Regions from separate parts of the Rhizobium sp. FG96 genome, predicted to be linked through region 2. Evidence: predicted binding sites of a transcription regulator. Region 2 holds the regulator's gene; the other holds the start of a gene.
What was found. Region 2 encodes PhoB, which activates phosphate uptake and scavenging genes when phosphate is short. Its sites were predicted from a motif close to TGTCATNNANCTGTCAT; they were not measured.
Positions count from the first base shown of each region.

Region 1: the regulator PhoB is predicted to act here: its motif matches at 2,805-2,821, upstream of ugpB (sn-glycerol-3-phosphate ABC transporter substrate-binding protein UgpB).

Region 1 covers NZ_JBMDIL010000002.1:169,130-173,982, reverse strand. The annotation lists gene ugpE (sn-glycerol-3-phosphate ABC transporter permease UgpE) at 1-398, opposite strand, end outside; gene ugpA (sn-glycerol-3-phosphate ABC transporter permease UgpA) at 408-1,289, opposite strand; gene ugpB (sn-glycerol-3-phosphate ABC transporter substrate-binding protein UgpB) at 1,354-2,664, opposite strand; gene ACODR6_RS04055 (aconitase X) at 2,912-4,156, shown strand; gene ACODR6_RS04050 (aconitase X swivel domain-containing protein) at 4,153-4,581, shown strand; gene ACODR6_RS04045 (hydroxyacid dehydrogenase) at 4,604-4,853, shown strand, end outside.
Region 2 covers NZ_JBMDIL010000006.1:386,609-391,461, forward strand. The annotation lists gene pstA (phosphate ABC transporter permease PstA) at 1-671, shown strand, start outside; gene pstB (phosphate ABC transporter ATP-binding protein PstB) at 686-1,501, shown strand; gene phoU (phosphate signaling complex protein PhoU) at 1,546-2,259, shown strand; gene phoB (phosphate regulon transcriptional regulator PhoB) at 2,293-2,976, shown strand; gene ACODR6_RS14990 (GcrA family cell cycle regulator) at 3,061-3,594, opposite strand; gene ACODR6_RS14995 (aspartate aminotransferase family protein) at 4,021-4,853, shown strand, end outside.

The DNA of each region.
Region 1 (4,853 bases), on a different contig from region 2:
GTGGGCAGGATGCGCACCTCGACCGGCAGCATCAGCGTCACGAAGATCATCCAGAAGAACACCATGCGCAGCGGAAAGCGGAAGAACACCACCGCGAAGGCCGACAGGAAGGAGATCAGGATCTTGCCGACGGCAATCAGGATCGCCACCACGAAGGTGTTGAAGAGCAGCCGTTCCAGACTGACGCCGACGGCGCGCTCGACGCCGCCAAACAGCGCCTCGCTGTAATTCTCGGTGAAGTGGCTGCCCGGCAGCAACGAGATCGGCGGCTTGATGATCTCCGCCGACGTCATCGTTGAGGCGATGAAGGTGTAATAGATCGGGAAGGCGACGATGATGATGCCGATGATCAGCATCAGGTGGCCGATGAGGCTGGCGATTGGGCGTTTTTCGATCATTTCAGGCCCTCACGCATAATGCACGCGCTTCTCGACGAAGCGGAATTGGAAGGCGGTCAGGGCGATGACGATGATCATCAGGATCACCGACTGGGCCGCGGACGAGCCGAGATTGAGGTTCACGAAGCCGTCATTATAGACCTTGTAGACCAGCGTTTCCGTCGCCTTTGCCGGGCCGCCGCCGGTCACCGAATGGATGATGCCGAAGGTGTCGAAGAAGGCGTAGACGGTGTTGACGACGAGCAGGAAGAAAGTGGTCGGCGCCAGAAGCGGGAAGACGATCGTCCAGAAGCGGCGGCTGCCGCGGGCGCCGTCGATGGCGGCCGCTTCGATCAGCGATTTCGGGATCGCCTGCAGGCCGGCGACGAAGAACAGGAAATTGTAGCTGATCTGCTTCCAGGCGGCCGCGACGATGACCAGCGTCATCGCCTGATTGCCGTTCAGAAGCGGATCCCAGAGAAAGCCGTTGCGGCGCAGGATATAGGCGAAGGTGCCCATGGCCGGATTGAACATGAAGAGCCACAGCATGCCGGCGACGGCAGGCGCCACGGCATAGGGCCAGATCAGCAGCGTGCGATAGAAGGTCTGGCCGCGCACCACCTTGTCGGCGGCCGTCGCCAGGGCCAGCGCCACGACCATCGACAGCAGCGCGGTCAGAACGCTGAAGACGACGGTGACGTAGAGCGAGTGCAGATAGTTGGGGTCTGCCAATACATCGCGAAAATTCGCAAAGCCGACGAAGCCGCTTTTGAGGCCGAACGGGTCTTCGCGCTGCATCGACTGATAAAGCGCCTGGCTGGCCGGCCAGAAGAAGAAGACCACCGTGAGGATGATCTGCGGGGCCACCAGGAAATAGGGAAGGATCTTGTTCGGAAAGACGACGCGCTGCACGGCGATCTCCTTGGCATGAAGGGACCGCCCGCGGCCGAAGCTGCGGGCGGCATTGCGCCGTAACTTACTGGCCGATCGCCTGCTGGATGGCGGCATTGCCGCGCTCGACCGCCTTGTCGAGGGCAGCCTTGGCATCCTGCTTGCCGGCGAGCATCGCTTCGAACTCTTCGTTCATGATGTCGCGGACCTGCGGCAGGTTGACGAGGCGGACACCCTTGGAGTTTTCGGTCGGAGCCTTGCCCATCATCTGCAGGATCGGCGTTTCGCGGCCCGGGTTCTTTTCGTAGAAGCCGGACTTCTTGGTGTCCTCATAGGCGGCCATGGTGACCGGCATGTAGCCGGAGACCTGGTGGAGGCGTGCCTGGATCTTGGTCTGCGACAGGAAGTGGAAGAACTGGGCGATACCCTTGTATTCCTCGTCGCTCTTGCCGGCGAAGACCCAGAGGCTGGCGCCGCCGGGAATAGTGTTCTGCGGACGCCCTTCGCCTTCGTAGTAAGGCAGCTGGCCGATGCCGTAGTTCATGCCCGTCTTGATGATGTCGCCGAGGCCGCCCGACGATTCCGTCATGATGCCGCATTCGCCGGAGGTGAAGAGCTGCTTGGCCTCGGAGGTGCGGCCGCCATAGCGGAAGGTACCATCCTTGGCGAGATCGGCGATCGCCTGGAAATGCTGGACGAAGAGCGGCGAGTTGAAGGCAAGCTTCACATCGGTGCCGGCAAGGCCGTTTTCGTTCGAGCCGTAGGAGACGTTGTTCCAGGCGGCGAGGTTTTCGGTCTGGATCCAGGTCAGCCAGGTCGACGTCAGGCCGCAGGAGGAGGCGCCGCTCGACTTGATCTTCTTGGCGGCCTCGAACACTTCAGGCCAGGTCTTCGGCGGATTTTCCGGGTCGAGACCGGCCTTCTTGAAGATGTCCTTGTTGTAATAGAGGATCGGCGAGGACGAGTTGTAGGGGAAGGACAGCATCGTGCCGTCCGGCTTCGAATAATAGGCGGCGATACCAGGCAGATATTCCGACTTGTCGAACTTGAAGCCACCCTTTTCGAGAACCTGGGCCGCCGGCATGATCGCGCCTTCGGCGCCCATCATCACGCCGCTACCGGCGTCGAAGACCTGCAGGATCGCCGGCGCCTGCTTGGCGCGGAAGGCGGCGATGCCGGCGTTCAGGGCTTCCGGATAGGTGCCCTTGAAGACCGGAACGATCTTGTAGTCCTTCTGGCTGTCGTTGAATTCCTTGGAGAGCTGGTTGACCACCTCGTTATTGGCGCCCGCCATGGCGTGCCACCACTGCAGTTCGGTCACCGCGAAAGCGCTCGACGCGAAGGAGAGCGACAGGGTGACGGTTGCCGCCGATGCGGCGATGAAACGAATGGACATGGTTCCTCCCTATGTGTCCTGCCGCGCCGTTTCAGCCGGTCACGGCTTGCCGGCGCAGATCCTCCTCGATCTCACCGGCCGGTTTCGTTGCGAAACTTTGCGCATACAAAACGAAAAGAAACGAACTGGCAAATGAAATTGTGAAGGTTTTGTGACATAGTGTTTGTGACAGTTTTGTCGAGTGCGGCTTTGGTCGAATTCGCAAGCCATCTTCTCTCCCGCGGGACGACCTGATAGCGTCGCCGCCATGCATTCCTCACTCCAGCTTTCCCCCGATGATCACGCCCTTCTCGATGGCCGCCACGGCGAGGCGGCGGCCTTTGCGATGCGGCTTCTGGTGCGCTTTGCCGAAGCCGTCGGCGCTGAGGAATTGGTGGATATTGAAGCAGCCCATATCGATGGCTGTCTCTATCTCGGCGAGGTCAGCCTCGATTTCGTCGAGCGCATGGTCTCATGGGGCGGGCGCGTCCGGGTGCCGACGACGCTGAATGTCGGCTCGGTCGATCTCATCCATCCCGAACTGTTTCGCGGCGACGCCGAACTCGGCCGCAACGGCGCGCGGCTGATGCGGGCGCATGAAGAGCTCGGCTGCGTGCCCACCTTCACCTGCGCCCCCTACCAAACGATCTTCCGGCCACGCTTCGGCGCGCAGATCGCCTGGGCGGAATCGAATGCGATCGTCTTTGCCAATTCCGTGCTCGGCGCCCGCACCAATCGCTACGGCGATTTCATCGATCTCTGTTGCGCACTGGCCGGCCGGGCACCTTATTACGGGTTGCATGTCACGGAGAACCGCCGCGCCACGGTGCTGATCGATGTCGAAGCTTTCCCTGACGGCGATGCGGGATCGATCTGCGTTGCGGCCGGTCACACCATCGGCCGCCGCTGCGGCGACAGGATCCCGGTTATCCGCGGATTGCCGGTGGAAAGCTCCGAGGACGATCTGAAAGCGCTGGGCGCCGTTGCCGCGTCGGCGGGTGCTGTGGCACTTTTCCATGCCGTCGGGCTGACGCCGGAAGCGCCGACGCTGGAAGCAGCCTGCGGCGGAAAAGAGCCGGTGGAAGTCATCTGTCTCAGCCGCGATGACATCCGCGAGACGATCCGCAATCTCTCGACAGTGGCGGAGGGTACGCCGCTTGCCGCGGTCAGCATGGGCACGCCGCATTTCTCGATCGGCGAGTTCGAGCGGCTGATGCCGCTGCTGACGGACGAGAAGGCGGCGACCGACATCTATATCAACACGAACCGCGAGGTTCTGGCGGAGCTCGAAAACCGTAGCTGGCGGACGAGGCTGGAGGCTGCGGGTATCACGCTCGTCATCGATACCTGCACCTATGTGACGGCGATCATCCGCGACATGTCCGGCGCCGTCATGACCAATTCCGGTAAATGGGCTTACTACGCGCCCGGCAATATCGGCGTCGACGTCGCCTTCGGCTCGCTGGCTGAATGCATGGCCTCGGCCCGGGCGGGCAAGGTGGTGCGGCTGTGACCAGTTTCTCCGCAACGACGCTCATGGAAGGCAGCGCCCAAGCGCCGGCCTTCGTGCTGGCCGAACCCTTGAGCTTCTGGGGTGGCGTCGACTCCGCGACCGGCCGGATTATCGACCAGTGGCATCCGCAGAGCGGCCAGTCGATCAGCGGGTCGATCCTGGTCATGGAAGCCGGACGGGGATCGAGTTCGGGAAGCTCGGTGCTCGCCGAAGCGATCCGGCTGAAAACGGCGCCTTCAGGCATTATCCTGTTGAAACGCGACGCGATCGTCGTCACCGGCGCAATGGTCGCCGAGGCGCTCTATGGCATCGGCTGTCCGGTTGTGCTGGCGCGGGCGGAGGATTGGACGCAGATCGTGCAGGCCGAGCGCCTGTCTGTTGTAGCCGGGGAGCGCGAGGCGCGAATAGAGATTGTGCAGCCGTGAGCGGCTGCTGGAGGAGGATGAAATGACCAAGACCGAAAAGCCGCTGGCGATCAGCGCACCGGAGCCGCGCACGCTCGACCTGATCTTCAGCGACACCGCGCGGCGCGTGCTTCATGACACCTATGAGATCGTCGAGGCGGACCCGGAGAATATTGCCGGTCTCGGCGATGCCGTGCTCGGCAAGACCCGCTACATCATCGGTCAGCCGCCGCTTTCGGAGGAGACGCTAGCGCGGATGACCTCGCTGCGTTGCGTGCTGAATGTCGAAAGCA
Region 2 (4,853 bases):
TCGGCGTTGCCCTCATCGGCTCGCTCTATCTGATGGCGATCGTTCTTGTGCTGTCGCTGCCGATCGGTGTCGCCGCCTCGATCTATCTCGAGGAATTCGCGCCGAAGAACCGGCTGACGGATCTCATCGAGGTCAACATCAACAACCTGGCTGCGGTTCCCTCGATCGTCTACGGTCTGCTCGGTCTCTCAGTGTTCATCAACTTCATGGGCATGCCGCGCTCGGCCTCGCTGGTCGGCGGTCTGGTGCTCACGCTGATGACGCTGCCGACGATCATCATCGCGACGCGTGCGGCTCTTCGCGCCGTCCCGCCGTCGATCCGCGCGGCCGCTCTCGGTCTCGGCGCCTCGAAGATGCAGATGGTGTTCCACCATGTGCTGCCGCTCGCCATGCCGGGCATCCTGACCGGCACCATCATCGGCCTGGCGCACGCGCTCGGCGAAACCGCGCCGCTCTTGCTGATCGGCATGGTCGCCTTCGTCGCCAATGCACCGGCCACGCCTCTCGACCCGTCCACCGCCCTCCCAGTCCAGGTCTACATGTGGGCCAACGAAGCCGAACGCGCCTTCGTGGAACGTACGTCGGGTGCCATTATCGTCCTCCTCCTGTTCCTGATCGTCATGAACCTCGGAGCCATCCTCTTGCGCCGTCGCTTTGAGCGCCGCTGGTAAACGGAGTAGAAACAATGAACATGTTGACCGAAGCAGCAGTTGAAAAGGCTCTGGACCAGAAAATGAACAGCATTCCCTACAAGATGATCGGCCAGGACGTTTCCGTCTATTACGGCGAAAAGCGCGCCCTCTTCGACGTCAAGCTGAACATCCGCGAAAACACCGTCACGGCGCTCATCGGCCCGTCCGGCTGCGGCAAGTCCACCTTCCTGCGCAGCCTGAACCGCATGAACGACACGATCGACAATTGCCGCGTCACCGGTAAGATCACGCTCGATGGCGACGATATCTACGATCCGGATATCGACGTCGTCGAACTGCGCGCCCGCGTCGGCATGGTGTTCCAGAAGCCGAACCCGTTCCCGAAGTCGATCTATGAGAACGTCGCTTACGGCCCGCGCATCCATGGTCTCGCTAAGACCAAGGCCGACATGGACCAGATCGTCGAGACCAGCCTGCAGCGCGCCGGCCTCTGGAACGAGGTCAAGGACCGCGTTCATGAATCCGGCACCGGCCTCTCCGGCGGTCAGCAGCAGCGCCTCTGCATCGCCCGCGCCGTTGCAGTCTCGCCTGAAGTCATCCTGATGGACGAGCCGTGCTCGGCACTCGATCCGATCGCCACGGCAAAGGTCGAGGAACTGATCCACGAGCTGCGCGAAGCCTACACGATCGTCATCGTCACGCACTCCATGCAGCAGGCCGCCCGCGTTTCGCAGCGCACGGCCATGTTCCACCTCGGCAACCTCGTCGAGGAGAACGACACCGACAAGATGTTCACCAATCCGGACGATCCGCGCACCCAGGATTACATCATGGGCCGCTTCGGCTGATCTTTGGCGTCACGACCCCCGATAGACACTCAAGGACTTTCCCCATGGCATCGACACATATTTTTTCTGCGTATGACGAAGACCTGAAGTTCCTCTCGCGCCGCATTTCCGAAATGGGCGGCCTGGCCGAGCAGATGGTTTCCGACGCTGTCCGCGCCCTCGTCAACGGCGACGCGGCGCTGGCGCAGAAGGTCATCTCCGACGACGTGATCCTCGATCACGCCGAGCGCGAGATCAACGACAAGGCGATCGTCACCATCGCCCGCCGCCAGCCGATGGCGTCGGACCTGCGCGAGATCATGGGTTCGATCCGCATTGCCGCAGACCTCGAGCGCGTCGGCGACCTCGGCAAGAACACCGCAAAGCGCGTCATCGCCGTGCAGAGCACCGGCGTTCCGCGCAAGCTCGCCCGTGGCCTGGAGCATCTCTCCGAGCTCGCGCTCGTCCAGCTGAAGGAGGTGCTCGACGTCTACACGACGCGCGCTGCCGACAAGGCGAAGTCGATCCGCGAGCGCGACGAGGAAATCGACGCGATGTACACGTCGCTGTTCCGCGAGCTCCTGACCTACATGATGGAAGATCCGCGCAACATCACCAGCTGCACGCACCTGCTCTTCTGCGCCAAGAACATCGAGCGCATCGGCGACCACGCCACCAACATTGCTGAAACCATCTACTACATGGCGACCGGCGCTCAGCCGGAAGGCGAGCGTCCGAAGGACGACACCGCCAACACCGTCGGCGCGGTAACGGAATAATCATCCGGACCGGGCCTCAGGAGACAGAATAGAATGATCCCGAGAGTTGCAGTCGTTGAAGACGAAGAAGCACTGAGCGTGCTTCTTCGCTACAATCTCGAAGCCGAAGGTTTCGAAGTCGATACCATCCTGCGCGGCGACGAGGCGGAAATCCGCCTTCAGGAGCGCACGCCGGACCTTCTTATCCTCGATTGGATGCTGCCTGGCGTATCAGGCATCGAGCTCTGCCGCCGGCTGCGCATGCGCCCGGAGACCGAGCGTCTGCCGATCATCATGCTGACGGCGCGCGGCGAGGAAAGCGAGCGCGTTCGCGGCCTGTCGACCGGCGCGGACGACTATGTCGTGAAGCCGTTCTCGACGCCCGAGCTCGTTGCCCGCGTCAAGGCGATGCTGCGCCGCGCCAAGCCGGAAGTTCTCTCGACCGTGCTGAAGTGCGGCGATATCGAACTCGACCGCGAAACGCACCGCGTTCACCGCAAGACCCGCGAAGTCCGTCTCGGACCGACCGAGTTCCGCCTCCTGGAGTTCCTTATGTCGTCGCCGGGCCGCGTCTTCTCGCGCTCGCAACTGCTCGACGGCGTCTGGGGTCACGACATCTATGTCGACGAGCGTACCGTCGACGTCCATGTCGGTCGCCTGCGCAAGGCGCTCAACTTCTCGAACATGCAGGATGTCATCCGCACCGTCCGCGGTGCCGGTTATTCCATGGAAGCCTGAGTGATCAAGGAGGCTACGGCCTCCTGACATGCAGATACAAAAAAACGGGCCGAAAGGCCCGTTTTTCGTTTGTCTTTACCCGGCTCAGTTTGCCCGGGCTGCGGCCCTGCGGCGATCATTGACCGGCTGGTAAGCCAGGCGCTGGTGATAGGTGCAGTAGGGCGAAGAATCCGGGCTTTCGCAGCCGCAGAAATGGAAATCGTCCTTCAGCGGATCGCCGACCGGCCACTTGCAGGTGCGCTCGGTCAGTTCCGTCAGGCCGAGACGGCGGGAGATCGGCACGACAACGTTGGAAGCCGGACGATATTCCATCTCCTCCATGACGTCGATTTCGATCTCTTCCTTCAGCATCGTTGCGCCCTGCGGGCGGGCAACGGTGCGGGTCGTCATGCGCGATGCGTAGTTCGGAGCGCGCGGTGCCGAAGTCGTGCGCTTCGGAGCCCGTGCCGCCGTCGCATTGCCGCCGGCCTTGGCACGGCCCGGCAGTGCCAGACGGTGAACCTTGCCGATAACGGCATTCCGGCTTACGCCTCCAAGTTGCGCCGCGATCTGGCTCGCGCTCAACCCTTCGGACCACAGTTTCTTGAGTTTCTCGACCCGCTCGTCTGTCCAGTTCATGCCCTGTGTCTCCGCCGTTTAAGCGTTGTGAAGGCAGAATCCTTCACCGTTTGCCCCGGATGAATCCGACACAAGAAACGCTTGACTAATTTTGGTGACTAGTTCCGCCGCATGCAGTCTAGTAATTGAGTTTTAACCTAGTGTGAGGCTGACTCCGTGACAAGAGTCGCGGGAATCCGGATGAATCGAATTTCAAGTTTTCCCCAACTTGCTTCCCCACAGAGTCATTTCTGCAACATTAGCTGTTGATGAAACGCGACATCGCTTGAGCGTCACCCAGAAGCCACGAAAGCCGTAGTTTTGTTGACATTGCAGTGCGAAAAGTAAATAGTGCACAGCGCCGCCGAGAGGCGGCATTTTTAATTTTTCGGACCTGGTTTTTTAGCCGGAGTCCGGTTGCCCATAACGCTGACAGGAGACCGCGCCATGGCTGAAGCCGCGCCGCTATATGATACCTATTCTCGTGCCCCTCTGCGGTTCGAGCGAGGTGAGGGCGTCTGGCTGATTACCGAGACCGGCGAGCGATATCTGGATTTTGGCGCGGGCGTTGCCGTGACCGCTGTCGGCCACAGCCATCCGCATGTTGTCGATGCCCTGAAGGCGCAGGCCGAGAAGGTCTGGCACCTCTCCAACATCTACGAGATCCCAGGCCAGGAAAAGCTCGCGACGAGGCTGACGGAAGCGACTTTCGCCGACAAGGTGTTCTTCACCAACTCGGGTGCGGAAGCCCTGGAATGCGCGATCAAGACCGCGCGCCGCTACCAGTATTCGAAGGGCCATCCGGAGCGCTTCCATATCATCACCTTCGAAGGCGCCTTCCATGGCCGTACGCTGGCGACGATCGCCGCCGGCGGCCAGGAGAAGTATCTCGAAGGCTTCGGTCCGAAGACCCCCGGTTTCGACCAGGTGCCTTTCGGCGATGTCGAAGCCGTCCGCGCGGCGATCACCGACGCAACGGCAGGCATTCTGATCGAGCCCGTACAGGGTGAGGGTGGTATCCGCCCGGCGACCGTCGAGTTCATGAAGGCGCTGCGCCAGCTCTGCGATGAGCATGGCCTGCTGCTGATCCTCGACGAAGTGCAGACCGGCGTTGGCCGTACCGGCAAGTTCTTCGCTTATGAATGGTCCGGCGTTAGCCCCGACATCATGGCTGTTGCCAAGGGCATCGGCGGCGGTTTCCCGCTCGGCGCCTGCCTTGCGACGGCTGAGGCGGCCTCCGGCATGAAGGCCGGCACGCACGGCTCGACCTATGGCGGCAA